2 regions of the Microbacterium aquilitoris genome follow, and region 2 is predicted to be linked to the other one. Evidence: predicted binding sites of a transcription regulator. Region 2 holds the regulator's gene; the other holds the start of a gene.
The links. The regulator HspR, encoded in region 2, represses chaperone genes until heat shock. The targets are predictions, from matches to a motif close to AAGTTGAGTCNNNNNGACTCAACTT.
Positions count from the first base shown of each region.

Region 1: the regulator HspR is predicted to act here: its motif matches at 5,008-5,032, upstream of Q9S78_RS04440 (Hsp20/alpha crystallin family protein).

Region 1 covers NZ_JAUZVT010000001.1:919,926-926,230, reverse strand. Annotated here, with positions in the region: gene sfnG (dimethylsulfone monooxygenase SfnG) at 1-320, opposite strand, end outside; gene Q9S78_RS04455 (acyl-CoA dehydrogenase family protein) at 557-1,810, shown strand; gene Q9S78_RS04450 (acid phosphatase) at 2,011-3,837, opposite strand; gene Q9S78_RS04445 (MarR family winged helix-turn-helix transcriptional regulator) at 4,030-4,458, shown strand; gene Q9S78_RS04440 (Hsp20/alpha crystallin family protein) at 4,530-4,979, opposite strand; gene Q9S78_RS04435 (prolyl oligopeptidase family serine peptidase) at 5,119-6,305, shown strand, end outside.
Region 2 covers NZ_JAUZVT010000001.1:178,238-184,542, reverse strand. Annotated here, with positions in the region: gene Q9S78_RS00860 (GNAT family N-acetyltransferase) at 1-252, opposite strand, end outside; gene dnaK (molecular chaperone DnaK) at 431-2,293, shown strand; gene Q9S78_RS00850 (nucleotide exchange factor GrpE) at 2,296-2,886, shown strand; gene Q9S78_RS00845 (DnaJ C-terminal domain-containing protein) at 2,898-3,881, shown strand; gene Q9S78_RS00840 (heat shock protein transcriptional repressor HspR) at 3,892-4,326, shown strand; gene Q9S78_RS00835 (DUF559 domain-containing protein) at 4,577-5,401, shown strand; gene Q9S78_RS00830 (hypothetical protein) at 5,496-6,101, opposite strand; gene Q9S78_RS00825 (fibronectin type III domain-containing protein) at 6,132-6,305, shown strand, end outside.

The DNA of each region.
Region 1 (6,305 bases), 740 kb from region 2:
GCCGGCTCCCACAGGCCCGGGTGGACGGCGGCGATGACCTTCAGCTTCTCGGTCGCGAGGAGCAGGGCGAGGCTGATCGACGTCGACTCGTGCTGCTGAGCCGCGCCGTAGCTCGACAGGTACCGCACCTGGCTGAGGGCGTACTCGAACCCGACGCGCTCGGCCGTCTGAGCGAGCTTCACGTTGTAGTCGTAATCCCAGGACGTCCGCTGCTCGATGTTCGAGACCACGAGGCCGCCGCTCACGTTGGGCACCCAGTACGCGAACTTCAGCGGCTCGTGGGTCGAGGCCGGGTCGAACGAGGAGGTCTGCTCGGTCATGGTGTTCTCCCTGGGCTGGCGACGCGGTCGGGCGACGCGATCGGATGGGTTCCCCGGAACCTTCCGCCCGGGCGCCGGGCAGTGTCAATCGATGTGAACGCGTGTGTCGGGGCGTGACGGTGTGTGTCGGCCCGTGACGACGGGATGCCGCGATTCACGTCACAAACGCGCCCCGCGCGGATTCGGCGAGTAGCAAGGGTGCGACGACCACGACCCCACTGCTGAGAGGCGACGACATGACCCGGCATCCCGACCCCGCACTCCACGACGAGCTCTCGCTCGGCACCGACTACGAGACGCTCGCGGCGCGGTTCCGGCCGTTGTTCGCGCAGATCGCCGACGGCGCGGTGGACCGCGAGAACGACCGTCGGCTGCCGCGCGAGGAGATCCGGCTGCTCACCGATGCCGGGTTCGGCGCCGTCCGTGTCCCGCGTGCGTACGGCGGGTCAGGGGCATCCCTCCCCCAGCTGATCGAGCTGCTCACCGAGCTCGCTGCCGCCGACTCCAACATCCCGCAGGCGCTGCGGGGCCACTTCGCCTACGTCGAGGACCGCCTCAACCAGCACGCGACCGTCGACCAGTCGGCCTGGTTCACGCGCTTCGTCTCGGGCGAGATCGCCGGGAACGCCTGGACCGAGATCGGCGAGGTGAAGGTCGGCGACGTCAACACGAAGGTCACCCGTCGCGGCGACGACCTCGTCGTCAACGGCACCAAGTTCTACAGCACCGGGAGCATCTTCGCCGACTGGCTCGACGTGTACGCAGAGCACGACGGCGTCCCCGTGATCGCGATCGTGCGCGCCGATCAACCCGGCGTGACCGTCCACGACGACTGGGACGGCTTCGGGCAGCGCACGACCGGCAGCGGCACGACGATCCTCGAGGACGCCCGCGTCGATCCCGACGACATCACCGTCTTCGCCGATCGCTTCCGCTACCAGACGGCCTTCTACCAGCTCGTCCACCTCGCCACGCAGGCCGGCCTCGTCGCGGGCGCGGCGCGGGAGGTCGCGGCACACGCCCGCGCCCGCACGCGTGTCTTCAGCCACGGCTCCGCCGGGACCTGGTCAGAGGATCCGCTCGTGCAGCAGACCGTCGGGGTGGCGACGGCGCAGGGGTTCGCTGCCCGGGCGGTCGCGGTGCGGGCGGCCGAATCCGCGCAGGACGCCTACGTGGCGCGCTTCGCGTGCGATCCCGAGGCCGAGGAACGCGCCAATCAGCGCGCCGAGATCGAGTCCGCCCAGGGACAGATCGTCCTCACGTCCCTCTCCCTCGAGGCGACGAGTACCGTGCTCAACGCGCTCAGCGCGTCGGCCGTCTCCGAAACGAAGCGCCTCGACCGCTTCTGGCGCAACGCCCGCGCCGTGTCGTCGCACAACCCCGTCATCTTCAAGCAACGCATCGTCGGCGACTGGGCGATCAACGGCACGCCCGCCCCCTATGTGTGGGCGATCGGGCAGCGGCGGACGACCGCCGCCGCGGCGCGGTGAGGGCCACACCGGACACCGAGCTTGCTCATCACAAATTGATAACAGGAATTCCTTGCCACCGTTATCTCGCCGTTATACAGTCATTGCACGGTAGATGTTTTGCTGTGGCAGCTACCGACATGTGATTGCAGGACACTCTTGGTGCAAAGGGACAAGGGCCGGCTGGATGCCTCTCCAGCCGGCCCTTACTGCATCACCCGTCAGGCGGTCTCGCTCCGGCGGCGGCGCATCACGAGCACCGTCCCGAGTGCGAGAAGCGCCGCACCGGCACTGCCTGCGACCCACAGCGGCCCGGCCTGACCACCGGTCGACGCCAGCTCGTCGCCGTCAGCCGCCGCGACCGCACCGCTCGAGACGGTCACCGCGGCCCATCCGACGAGATCGCCGGACTCGTCGACGACGGCGACCCGATGGGCGCCGGGCTCGACGTCGTTCGGCAGCGCGAAGCTCGCGGCACCGGCGGCATCCGCCGTCACCTGTCCGAGCGCTGTCGGCGTCGAGTACAGGAACCCGGAGTACCGCTCGCCGGCCGTCAGCCCCGAGACGACGACGCGGTCGCCGCGGACGGACGCTTGGATGCCGCCCTCTGCCGCAGCCGGCAGGTCGTCACCGTTCGCGACCGGCGCACCAGGGGTGCCGCCGGTCGACGGGAGCGTCGGCTGGGGAGCGGGGGTCGGCTCGGGCGAACCGGTCGGTGCGGGCGCGGGAGTGGGCTCAGCCGTGGGAGCCGGCGTCGGCTCCGGGGTCGGGGTGGGCTCGGGCTGCGGGCCCGGGCTCGGCTGGGGCTGCGGGGTGGGCTCGACGCTTCCGTCGCCGATCACGACCGAGCCGTCCGCCTTCACGGTGACCTTCGCGGCCATAGCCGCCGCGAGGTTCATCCGCTGCCAGCTCTCCTGCTCGCCCACGTCGAGGGGGTTGCCGGAGTCCTCGGCAGTCAGAGCGAGCACCTGTCGACGCTGCGCCGGCGTCAGGTCGGGGTGGGACGAGACGAGCAGCTCCTCGGCTCCCGCGGGCACCACGACCTTCTCACCCTTGGGGCCGATGTCGGGGAAGCCGTACCCGAGGTGCTCCTCGTAGTACGCGAGCGCCTTGTCGGTCGGCAGGTACGGGACGTCCTTCTTGATGCAGTTCTCGAGGGTGTCGCCGCAGCCGCGCTCCAGAACGCCGCGCAGTTCGTCGGCGGCTTCGTCGACGAGCGCGCGCATGGCCGGGTCGGCGAGGCGGAGCGCGATGATCTTCTGGCCCATCATGCGGCCGCTGATGACGTCGAGCGGGTAGTGCGCAGCCATCACGACGCGGTTGTTGCCGGCCTCGACCGTGCGGGCGAGGATCTGCGGCGCGAGCTGGGGCAGCATCTCGGCGAGCGCCGTGCCCTGCCAGTACGCCTGCGACGTGTGGCCCGACGGGAAGGAGCCGCTCGTGGAACCCCACGCGTCGCCGCCTTCCTTGTCGCGGTAGACGAGGTCCTTCGTCTTGTCGAGACGGATGTACGGCCGGTCGTAGTCGAAGTAGTTCTTTGGCGGGTTCGTCGACGAGGTCGAGCCGAGCTTGCCGCCCTCCTTGTTGAGCAGCCAGGTCACCTTGGGCAGTTCGCCGTCGGCGATGGCCTCGGCGTAGATCGCGCCGAGCTTCTTCCCGAACGCGTCGCCCATGCTGACGGACATGTCCTGGTACTGGTCGACGATGGCCCGCTGGACCTGCGCCTTCGAGGCCGTCCGGTTGATCTCGCTCGTCAGCTCGTCGTTGTAGTCCATGACGGCCGCATTGCCGCCCGGGCCGCGGTCGGTGCGGAGGTTCTGGAAGACATCCATCATCCGGACCGACCAGTTGTCCGCGCTGGGAGCGCTCGAATCGCCCGTCGAGGCGGTCGCGTCCGACGAGTAGGTCGCCGTCTTCTGCGCCTCGGTGAATCCGTCCGCCGCGAAGGCGGGGACGGCTGCCAGAGTGCACGCGACGAGGATGCCGAGGCCCCCGATCGCGCCGCGGGTCCGGCTGCCTGCTCGTCTTGTCTGTTTCTTCACGCTCACGGGCGCGCCTCACTTCCATCGGTTGCGGGAGTCGTCGCAGACTATCGATGACACGCGGGTTTGTCAGGACATAGCGACAACACAGTTCATGAGAATGCTCTCCTGAGCGTGCGAACGGCACGTGACGGCGCGGTGAAGCCGAGGGGACCATCGGCGCTCGGCGCGTCTGCCCGCGGCGATACAGTTGACGCCATGACCGATCGACGCCTCGCCATCGCCGCGTGGGAGAGCCTCTTCCGCGCGCAGCACGAGGTCATGGCCGAGATCTCCCGGGACTTCGACGACGATCAGCTGTCCGGTGCCGAGTACGACGTCCTGCTGACGGTGACCCGCTGCGATGAGCACACCGCACGCCTGCGCGACGTGACCGCCAACATGCTCATCAGCCAGCCCAGCGTCTCGCGACTGGTCGACCGGATGGTGGCACGCGGGCTCGTCTCCAAGCAGCCCGACCCGCAGGACGGCCGCGGCGCGATCCTCCGCGCCACCGACAAGGGCGCAACGATGTTCCGTCGGCTGGCGACGGTCCACGGCCGGACGATCGCCGAACGGATGTCGGTCCTCACCGACGACGAACTCGCACAGCTCGAGAAGCTGACCGCGCGCCTTCGCGGCGTGTGACACATGCGAATCGCCCCGCATCCGAGACGGGATGCGGGGCGATTCGCGTCAGTGCGAGGATGCCGCGGTGATCACTGGTCGATCGGCTGCGGATCGCTCTCGCGGGCGGAGATGGTCGGGGCCGAACCGTCGGCGACCACCTCGACCTTGCGTGGCTTGGCCTTCTCGCTCACCGGGATGGTGACGGTGAGCACACCGTTGCTGTAGGTCGCCGTGATGGCGTCGGTGTCGATGCCCTGGCCGAGGTTCAGCTGGCGCAGGAAGCTCGCGGTCTCACGCTCGCGCGTGATCCACTTCACCCCGTCGGCCGCCCCCACGGTGCGCTCGGCGCGGATGGTGAGCAGCTGGCCGTCCACGTCGATGTCGACCGAGCCCGGGTCGATGCCCGGCAGGTCGGCGTTCAGGACGTAGTGGTCGCCGTCGCGGAACAGGTCCATCGGCATCCGTCGCGGGCCGCGGCGCGTGTCGAAGAGGGTCGACGCCAGGCGGTCGATGTCACGGAACGGGTCGTAGGTTGCCATGATTCTCTCCTTCAGTGATGTGGTCTTAAAGTTGAGCCCCTGCGGCTCAAGTGCGTTCAGATTAGCACTCTGACCTACCGAGTGCCAACGGTTCTCGCACGGCGAACGCCCACGTCGGAGACGGCCTTAGGCTGGCGACATGAGCGCCCACGAGACCGCCCCCGAGCCCGCCGACCCGTTCCTCTGGTTGGAGGAGATCGACGGACCCGAGGCCCGCGCCTGGGCAGCCGAACGGACCGCCGAGACCGAGGCGGCCTTCTCGGGCAACACACGCACCGCGCTCGAGCGCCGCCTGACCGGCATCCTTCAGGACCCCGATCGACTCGTCGTCCCGAGCCGCCACGGCGATCTCATGTACGACCTGTGGCGGGATGCCGCGAACCCCCGCGGCCTGTGGCGACGGACATCCCGCGCCGCCTTCGCAGCGGGCGAACCGACCTGGGAGGTGCTGCTTGACGTCGACGCACTCGGCCGCGAGGAAGGCGTCGCCTGGGCGTTCGCGGGCGCGGCTCACGGACCTGCGGGCAGCGGGCGTGCACTCGTGCGGCTGAGCCCGGACGGCGGTGACGCCACCGTCGTGCGCGAGTTCGACCTCGACGCACGTCGTTTCGTCGACGACACCCCGTTCGCCCTCGACGCCGAGAAGACGATGATCGCGTGGGTCGACCGCGACACCCTGCTCGTCGCCACTGCCCTGCACGGCGGCGGCGTCACCGACTCGGGGTATCCGATCAGCGCCCGCGCCTGGCGACGGGGCGAGTCCCTCGCGGACGCTCCGCCCATCGTGACGGGTGTCGCCTCGGACGTCGGCGTGTTCGCGCACGTCGACCGCACGGGCGGCACCGCGACGCCGATCGTGGTCATCGCGCATGACTTCTTCCACTCCGAATCCTGGGTCTGGGACGGCGGCGAGCCGCGTCTGATCGCCGTGCCGCAGGACGCGAACGTCGATGTTCACGGCGACCTCGTCACCGTGCGGACCACGACCCCGTGGCGCATCGGCGACACGACGCATCCGTCGGGCACCCTCCTCATCGGTCCACTCGAGACCGTCACGGAGGGCGACGGGTCGGACCTGCGCGTCGCCTTCGCCCCGAGCGACACGGCGGTGCTCGAAACGTGGACGTGGACCCGCACGCGCCTGGTCCTCACGATCCTCGACCGCGTGCAGAGCCGGCTCGTGTCGCTCGATCCCGAGACGCTGACCGGAGTCGACATCGACCTGGGCCTCGGCGACGCCGATCTCTTCAGCGCGAGCGTCGCCACCGCCGACGACGACGAGGACGACGAGCTGTGGGTGGTCGCTCGCGGCTTCCTCACTCCCCC
Region 2 (6,305 bases):
CAGGTCGAACAGGGGAGCGTCGTCGCTGAGGTCCTCGAGCCGGAAGAACCCGATCCGGCCGTCCGCGTCCGAGTCGATCCAGAACGAGGCATGATCCTCGTCGGCGTACGCGCCGTCGTCGATCGCCTCTGCGATCTGCGCCGCCGTGGGATCGGTCCGCACGTGGCACGGGAACGACTGCGACGTCATGAACGAGATCAAAGCCTCGCGGTCGGCGCCGGTGGGATCGAGGGGCGTCAGGCGGATCGGCATCCGTCCACGCTAACGGCGATCGCGATCACGCCGAGCCTGCAAACTTGATATGCATCGGCTCAAGTTGGTTTGACGGTCGGCGAGGGCCGGAGTAGCCTTGAGTCATCGCGGCTCAGGTTGTGGCCAGAGCCGCCGGAAGACTTCAGATCTACGCAATCGCCACACGAAGGAGAATCACATGGCACGTGCAGTGGGAATCGACCTCGGAACGACCAACTCGGTCGTCGCCGTCCTCGAAGGTGGCGAGCCGAAGGTCATCGCCAACGCCGAGGGTCTTCGCACGACCCCGTCGGTCGTCGCGTTCACGAAGGACGGCGAGGTGCTCGTCGGCGAGACCGCCAAGCGCCAGGCCGTCACGAACGTCGACCGCACCCTGACCTCCGTCAAGCGCCACATGGGCACCGACTGGAAGACCCAGGCGATCGACGGCAAGAACTACACGCCGCAGGAGATCTCGGCCCGCATCCTCCAGAAGCTCAAGCGCGACGCCGAGCAGTACCTCGGTGACACGGTGACGGATGCTGTCATCACCGTCCCCGCCTACTTCAACGACGCCGAGCGTCAGGCCACGAAGGAGGCCGGTGAGATCGCGGGCCTCAACGTGCTCCGCATCATCAACGAGCCCACCGCCGCCGCTCTCGCGTACGGCCTCGACAAGGGCAAGGAGGACGAGCTCATCCTCGTCTTCGACCTCGGTGGTGGAACCTTCGACGTCTCCCTCCTCGAGGTGGGCAAGGACGACGACTTCTCGACCATCCAGGTGCGCTCCACCGCCGGTGACAACCGCCTCGGTGGTGACGACTGGGATCAGCGCATCGTCGAGTACCTGATCAAGCAGTTCAAGGACACGAGCGGTGTCGACGTCTCGGGCGACAAGATCGCCCTGCAGCGTCTGAAGGAAGCCGCTGAGCAGGCCAAGAAGGAGCTCTCGAGCTCGCAGTCGGCCTCGATCAACCTGCCCTACCTCTCTCTGACCGACTCGGGCCCCGTGTCGCTGTCCGAGACCCTGAGCCGCGCGAAGTTCGAGGACCTCACCAAGGACCTCCTCGACCGCACCAAGAAGCCGTTCGAGGACGTCATCCGCGAGGCCGGCATCAAGGTCGCCGACATCGACCACGTCGTGCTCGTCGGTGGATCGACGCGTATGCCCGCCGTGAGCGAGCTCGTGAAGAAGGAAGCCGGCAAGGAGCCCAACAAGGGCGTCAACCCGGACGAGGTCGTCGCTGTCGGCGCCGCCCTGCAGGCCGGTGTCCTCAAGGGTGAGCGCAAGGACGTGCTGCTCATCGACGTCACCCCCCTGAGCCTCGGCATCGAGACCAAGGGCGGCATCATGACCAAGCTCATCGAGCGCAACACGGCCATCCCGACCAAGCGCAGCGAGACCTTCACGACCGCCGACGACAACCAGCCGTCGGTGGCCATCCAGGTCTTCCAGGGTGAGCGCGACTTCACCCGCGACAACAAGCCGCTCGGCACGTTCGAGCTCACCGGCATCGCGCCGGCACCCCGCGGCATCCCGCAGATCGAAGTCACGTTCGACATCGACGCGAACGGCATCGTCCACGTGTCGGCGAAGGACAAGGGCACCGGCAAGGAGCAGTCGATGACGATCACCGGCGGCTCGTCGCTGCCGAAGGACGACATCGAGCGCATGGTGCGCGAGGCCGAGGAGCACGCGGCCGAGGACAAGAAGCGCCGTGAGGCCGCCGAGGTCCGCAACCAGGCCGAGACGCTCTCGTACTCGATCGAGAAGCTCCTCAGCGAGAACGCCGACAAGCTGCCCGAGGACGTCAAGACCGAGGTCCAGGCCGACGTCGACGCGCTCAAGACGGCGCTCGCGGGCGACAACGACGACACCGTCAAGGACGCCTACGACAAGCTGAACGCGTCGCAGACCAAGATCGGCGAGGCGATCTACGCCGCGAGCCAGGCCGACGCCGCACAGGCGCCGACCGATGCTCCGGCCGGCGAGCAGACGGCATCCTCCGATGAGGATGTCGTCGACGCCGAGGTCGTCGACGACGAGGACGAGAAGAAGTAAGCATGGCGGACAAGGACTTCGAGAAGCCGGACGAGGGCGACGACGTCGCCGCGACCCCGGCCGAGGAGTCGGTGGAGCCCGCCGGGGATGCCGACACGGAGCCGGACGCGCTCACGGTCGACGACATCCTCGGCGCGGCCCAGTCCGACGAGGCTGCTGTCGCGGATGCACCGGAGGAGGAGCACGACCTGCTCCTCGACCTGAAGCGCGTGCAGGCGGAGTACGCCAACTACCGTCGCCGCACTGAGGAGCAGCGCGAGGTGGAGCTCGCGCGCGCCAAGGGCGCCGTCGCGAAGGGGATGCTCCCCGTGCTCGACGACCTCGACCGCGCTGAGAAGCACGGCGACCTCGCCGAGGGCAGCGCGCTGGCGGCGATCGCCGAGAAGATGCGGGCCGTCGTGGCCCGCCTGGGAGTGGAGCGTTACGGCGCTGCGGGCGACGCGTTCGACCCGCAGCAGCACGAGGCGATCTTCCAGGCGCCCACGCCCGGCACGACCGAGCCGACGATCCTCGAGGTCGTCGAGATCGGTTACCGCCTCGGTGACCTCGAGCTGCGTCCGGCGAAGGTCGTGGTCGCGGTTCCGGCTGAGTAGGGGGCGCGCTGATGGCCAGTCAGGATTGGTTCGACAAGGACTTCTACAAGGTGCTCGGGGTGTCCAAGGACGTCTCCGACGCCGACCTGAAGAAGACGTACCGCAAGCTGGCGCGCACCTACCACCCCGACTCGAACGCGGGGGACCCCGCGGCCGAGGCGAAGTTCAAAGAGGTCAGCGAGGCGTACTCGGTGCTCAGCGACAAGGAGCAGCGCGCCGAGTACGACCAGCTGCGCGCCATGGGCTCGGGGAGTGCACGCTTCCAGCCCGGGGCTAGCGGCGGGTTCGAAGACGTGTTCAGCCGGTTCCAGCCCGGCGGCGCGGGCGGCCAGCAGGCCGACTTCGACGACCTCTTCGCGATGTTCGGGCAGCAGGGCGGGGGCCGGTTCGGCTCCGGTCGCTTCGGGCAGCCGAGCGGTGGATTCCGCGGCTTCGGCGGCCCGCAGCGCGGAGCCGACGTCACCGCCCGCACGACGCTCGACTTCACGACGGCCGTGAAGGGCGACACCATCACGCTCCAGGGCGACGACGGCAAGCCCATCAAGGTGAAGATCCCCGCAGGGGTCTCGGACGGGCAGAAGATCAAGCTGCGCGGTCGCGGCCGGCCCTCGCCGGACGGCGGCGAGGCGGGTGACATCGTCCTCACGGTCGGTGTGCGCCCACATCCCGTCTTCACGCGCGAGGGGCTGAACCTCCGCATCCATGTTCCCGTCACGTTCACCGAGGCGGCGCTGGGTGCGACCATCGAGGTCCCGACGCTCGGCGGCGACAGCGTCAAGCTGCGCGTCGCGCCGGGGACCCCGTCCGGGCGCGTGCTGCGCGTGAAGGGCCGCGGGGTGCAGACGGCGAAGGGCACCGGCGACCTGCTCGCCGAGGTCCAGGTCGCCGTCCCGACCCACCTCGACGGACCCGCGCGCGAAGCGCTGGAACGCTTCCACGAGTTGGAGCCCAAGGAGAACCCGCGCGCCGATCTGATGGCCAAGGCGCGCGAGTGAGGTGAGACGCATGGCGAACGAGCAGGTCGACGAAGACGCCCCGATCCTGGCGATCGCGGTGGCAGCTGAGCTCGCCGGCATGCACCCGCAGACGCTGCGTCAGTACGACCGGCTGGGACTCGTGGTACCGGCGCGCACCCGTGGCGGGTCGCGCCGGTACTCCCTCCGTCACGTCGCGCAGCTGCGCGAAGTGGCGCAGATGTCGGCTGACGGCGTGAGCCTCCCGGCCATCTCGCGCATCATCGAGCTCGAGAACCAGGTGCGGATGCTGCGCCGCGAGGTCTCGGGACTGCAGGGTCGCCTGCGCGACGAGGTCGCCACACGCCGCGGTGCCCGCGTGTTCGCCGCCGGCGCGACCGGCTCGGTCGTCACGCTCCGCCAGGGCACGCGCGTGCGCCGCGCGACCGACGTCGTCCTATACCGCCCGCACCCGCCGACTGACTGACGCGCCGGCGCCGGCCCGGGTCCGGCTCGTCGAGCCGACGCGAACTGCACTCACGACCGACGGATGCCGACAGTTCGCGTCGGGTCGAGCCTTCTGCCCGGGTGGTGAGCGCGAGGAGTCGTCCACAGAGGGGCGGATGCCGGGGGAGCTCGGGTGGCGGGCGGGCGAGCCTCTGGGGGTGAGACCGCCGACGCCGTTGCCTGCACACCTTCCACCTGCGTTCGCCCTCGCTGAGGCGCAGGATGCCGGGGTGACGTACGCGCGCTTGCGGGGGCGGGACCTGTCGCGGCCGTATCGCGGGGTCCGCGCACGGCACGATCCGACCGGCACCGTCGCCCGCGCGGTCGCGTACGTGCCAAAGCTGCGCCCTGGCGAGCACTTCTCGCACGCGACGGCGATCGCGCTCGCAGGCGGGTGGATCCCCGACCGTCTGAGGGCGGAAGTGGATGTCTCGGCTGTCCGGCCGACGGGACGTGCGCGCGGCACAGCTGTCCGGGGGCACGAAGCGGCGGCGCCTGTCCGTCACGTGGTCGGCGGGTTGCCATGCGTCGAACCGTCCGCCGCGTGGTGCCAGGCGGCATCCCTTCTCGATGACCGTGAACTCGTCGTCGCGGCGGACTCGCTCATGCGGAGGCAGCAGCCCGCTCTGGCGATCGGCGACCTCGCGCAGGCCGTCGAGGAGCGCGAGCGAACGCGCCATGTCGGCAGGCTGCGACGTGCGCTCATCCGCGCTCGTGAGCGGACGGATTCCGTGGCTGAGACGCTTCTCCGCCTCGACGCGGCGGACGTGGGCCTTCCCGAGTTCGCCGTCAACGAGGTCATCCGCGATGCGCGGGGCACCTTCCTGGCGTACGGCGACCTCGTGCACGCGCCGACGAAGGTGCTGCTCGAGTACGACGGGCAGCAGCACCGGCTGGACGATCGCCAGTATGCGCGCGACGTCGAACGCCTCGATGCGCTGGCCGCCGCCGGCTGGCGCGTGATCCGCGTGAATCGCTCGCACCGCGGTCCCGAGCGTCGCAGCATCCTCGCGCGCGTGCACGCCGCGCTCCTTGAGCGCGGCTATCGTCCCTGATGCTCGAGCCGACGCGAACTGTGCTCATCCGTTGGCGATAGGTGCAGATTGCGTCGGCTCGACGCCTCGCCGACGGCCGAGCGGATGCCGGGGGTCAGGCGGGGTCGATGCGGAGGGTGCCGGGGCCCTCGCCGACCGTCAGGTCGGTCACGAGGCGGAGCGAGCGGGCGAGGGCGTCGACGGCGGGGATGACGGTGCCGAAGCGCTCGCGGTCGGAGATGACGGCGGTGAGGGTGACGAGGTGGGTGCCGGTGTCCCACGTGTACGACGCGAAGGGCGTCTGGCGCGGGTTCGGCGGCAGGGGCATCTCGAGCTTCTCGGCCACGCCGAGCGGGGAGCCGGTGAAGCTGACCGTGTCGTCGTACTCGATCGGCATGCTCGCGCGCATGGTCCGCAGCTGGGGCGTGAGCTCCTGCACCTGCGCCATCGCGACGAGGAGTTCGGGGTCGTCCTTCCACACCCACGCGAGCAGGCGACCGTCGGCGCGGCGCATGAGGGCGGGGATCGCCTGGCTCATCGCCCACGCGGCGACCTTGCTGCCGGGCTGCTCGCGACCGAAGGCGGCGTTCGCCTGGGCGAGGAGCATCCCGATCGCCTTCTTGCGGGCGCGGCGCCCGCGGAACCCGAACGAACCGGTGATCGGGACCCACTGAGCGGGGTCCACCTGGGCGGAGAGGCGGAGGCCGGTGAGAGGCGTCATCGCTCCAGCGTAGGTTGCTAGGATCCGCCTATGCTGCGCGCCCCCCACGTCCGCAGCGCCGTCGCAGTGATCGTCGCGATCGCGCTCAGTCTCGCCCTCCCCGTCTCGCCGGCGGCTGCCGCCGGCAACGTCCCCGCCAAGCCAGGGCTCGTCAACTACGTCGGCGCCTCGCTGACGTCGCTGACCGTCGACTGGGCAGACATC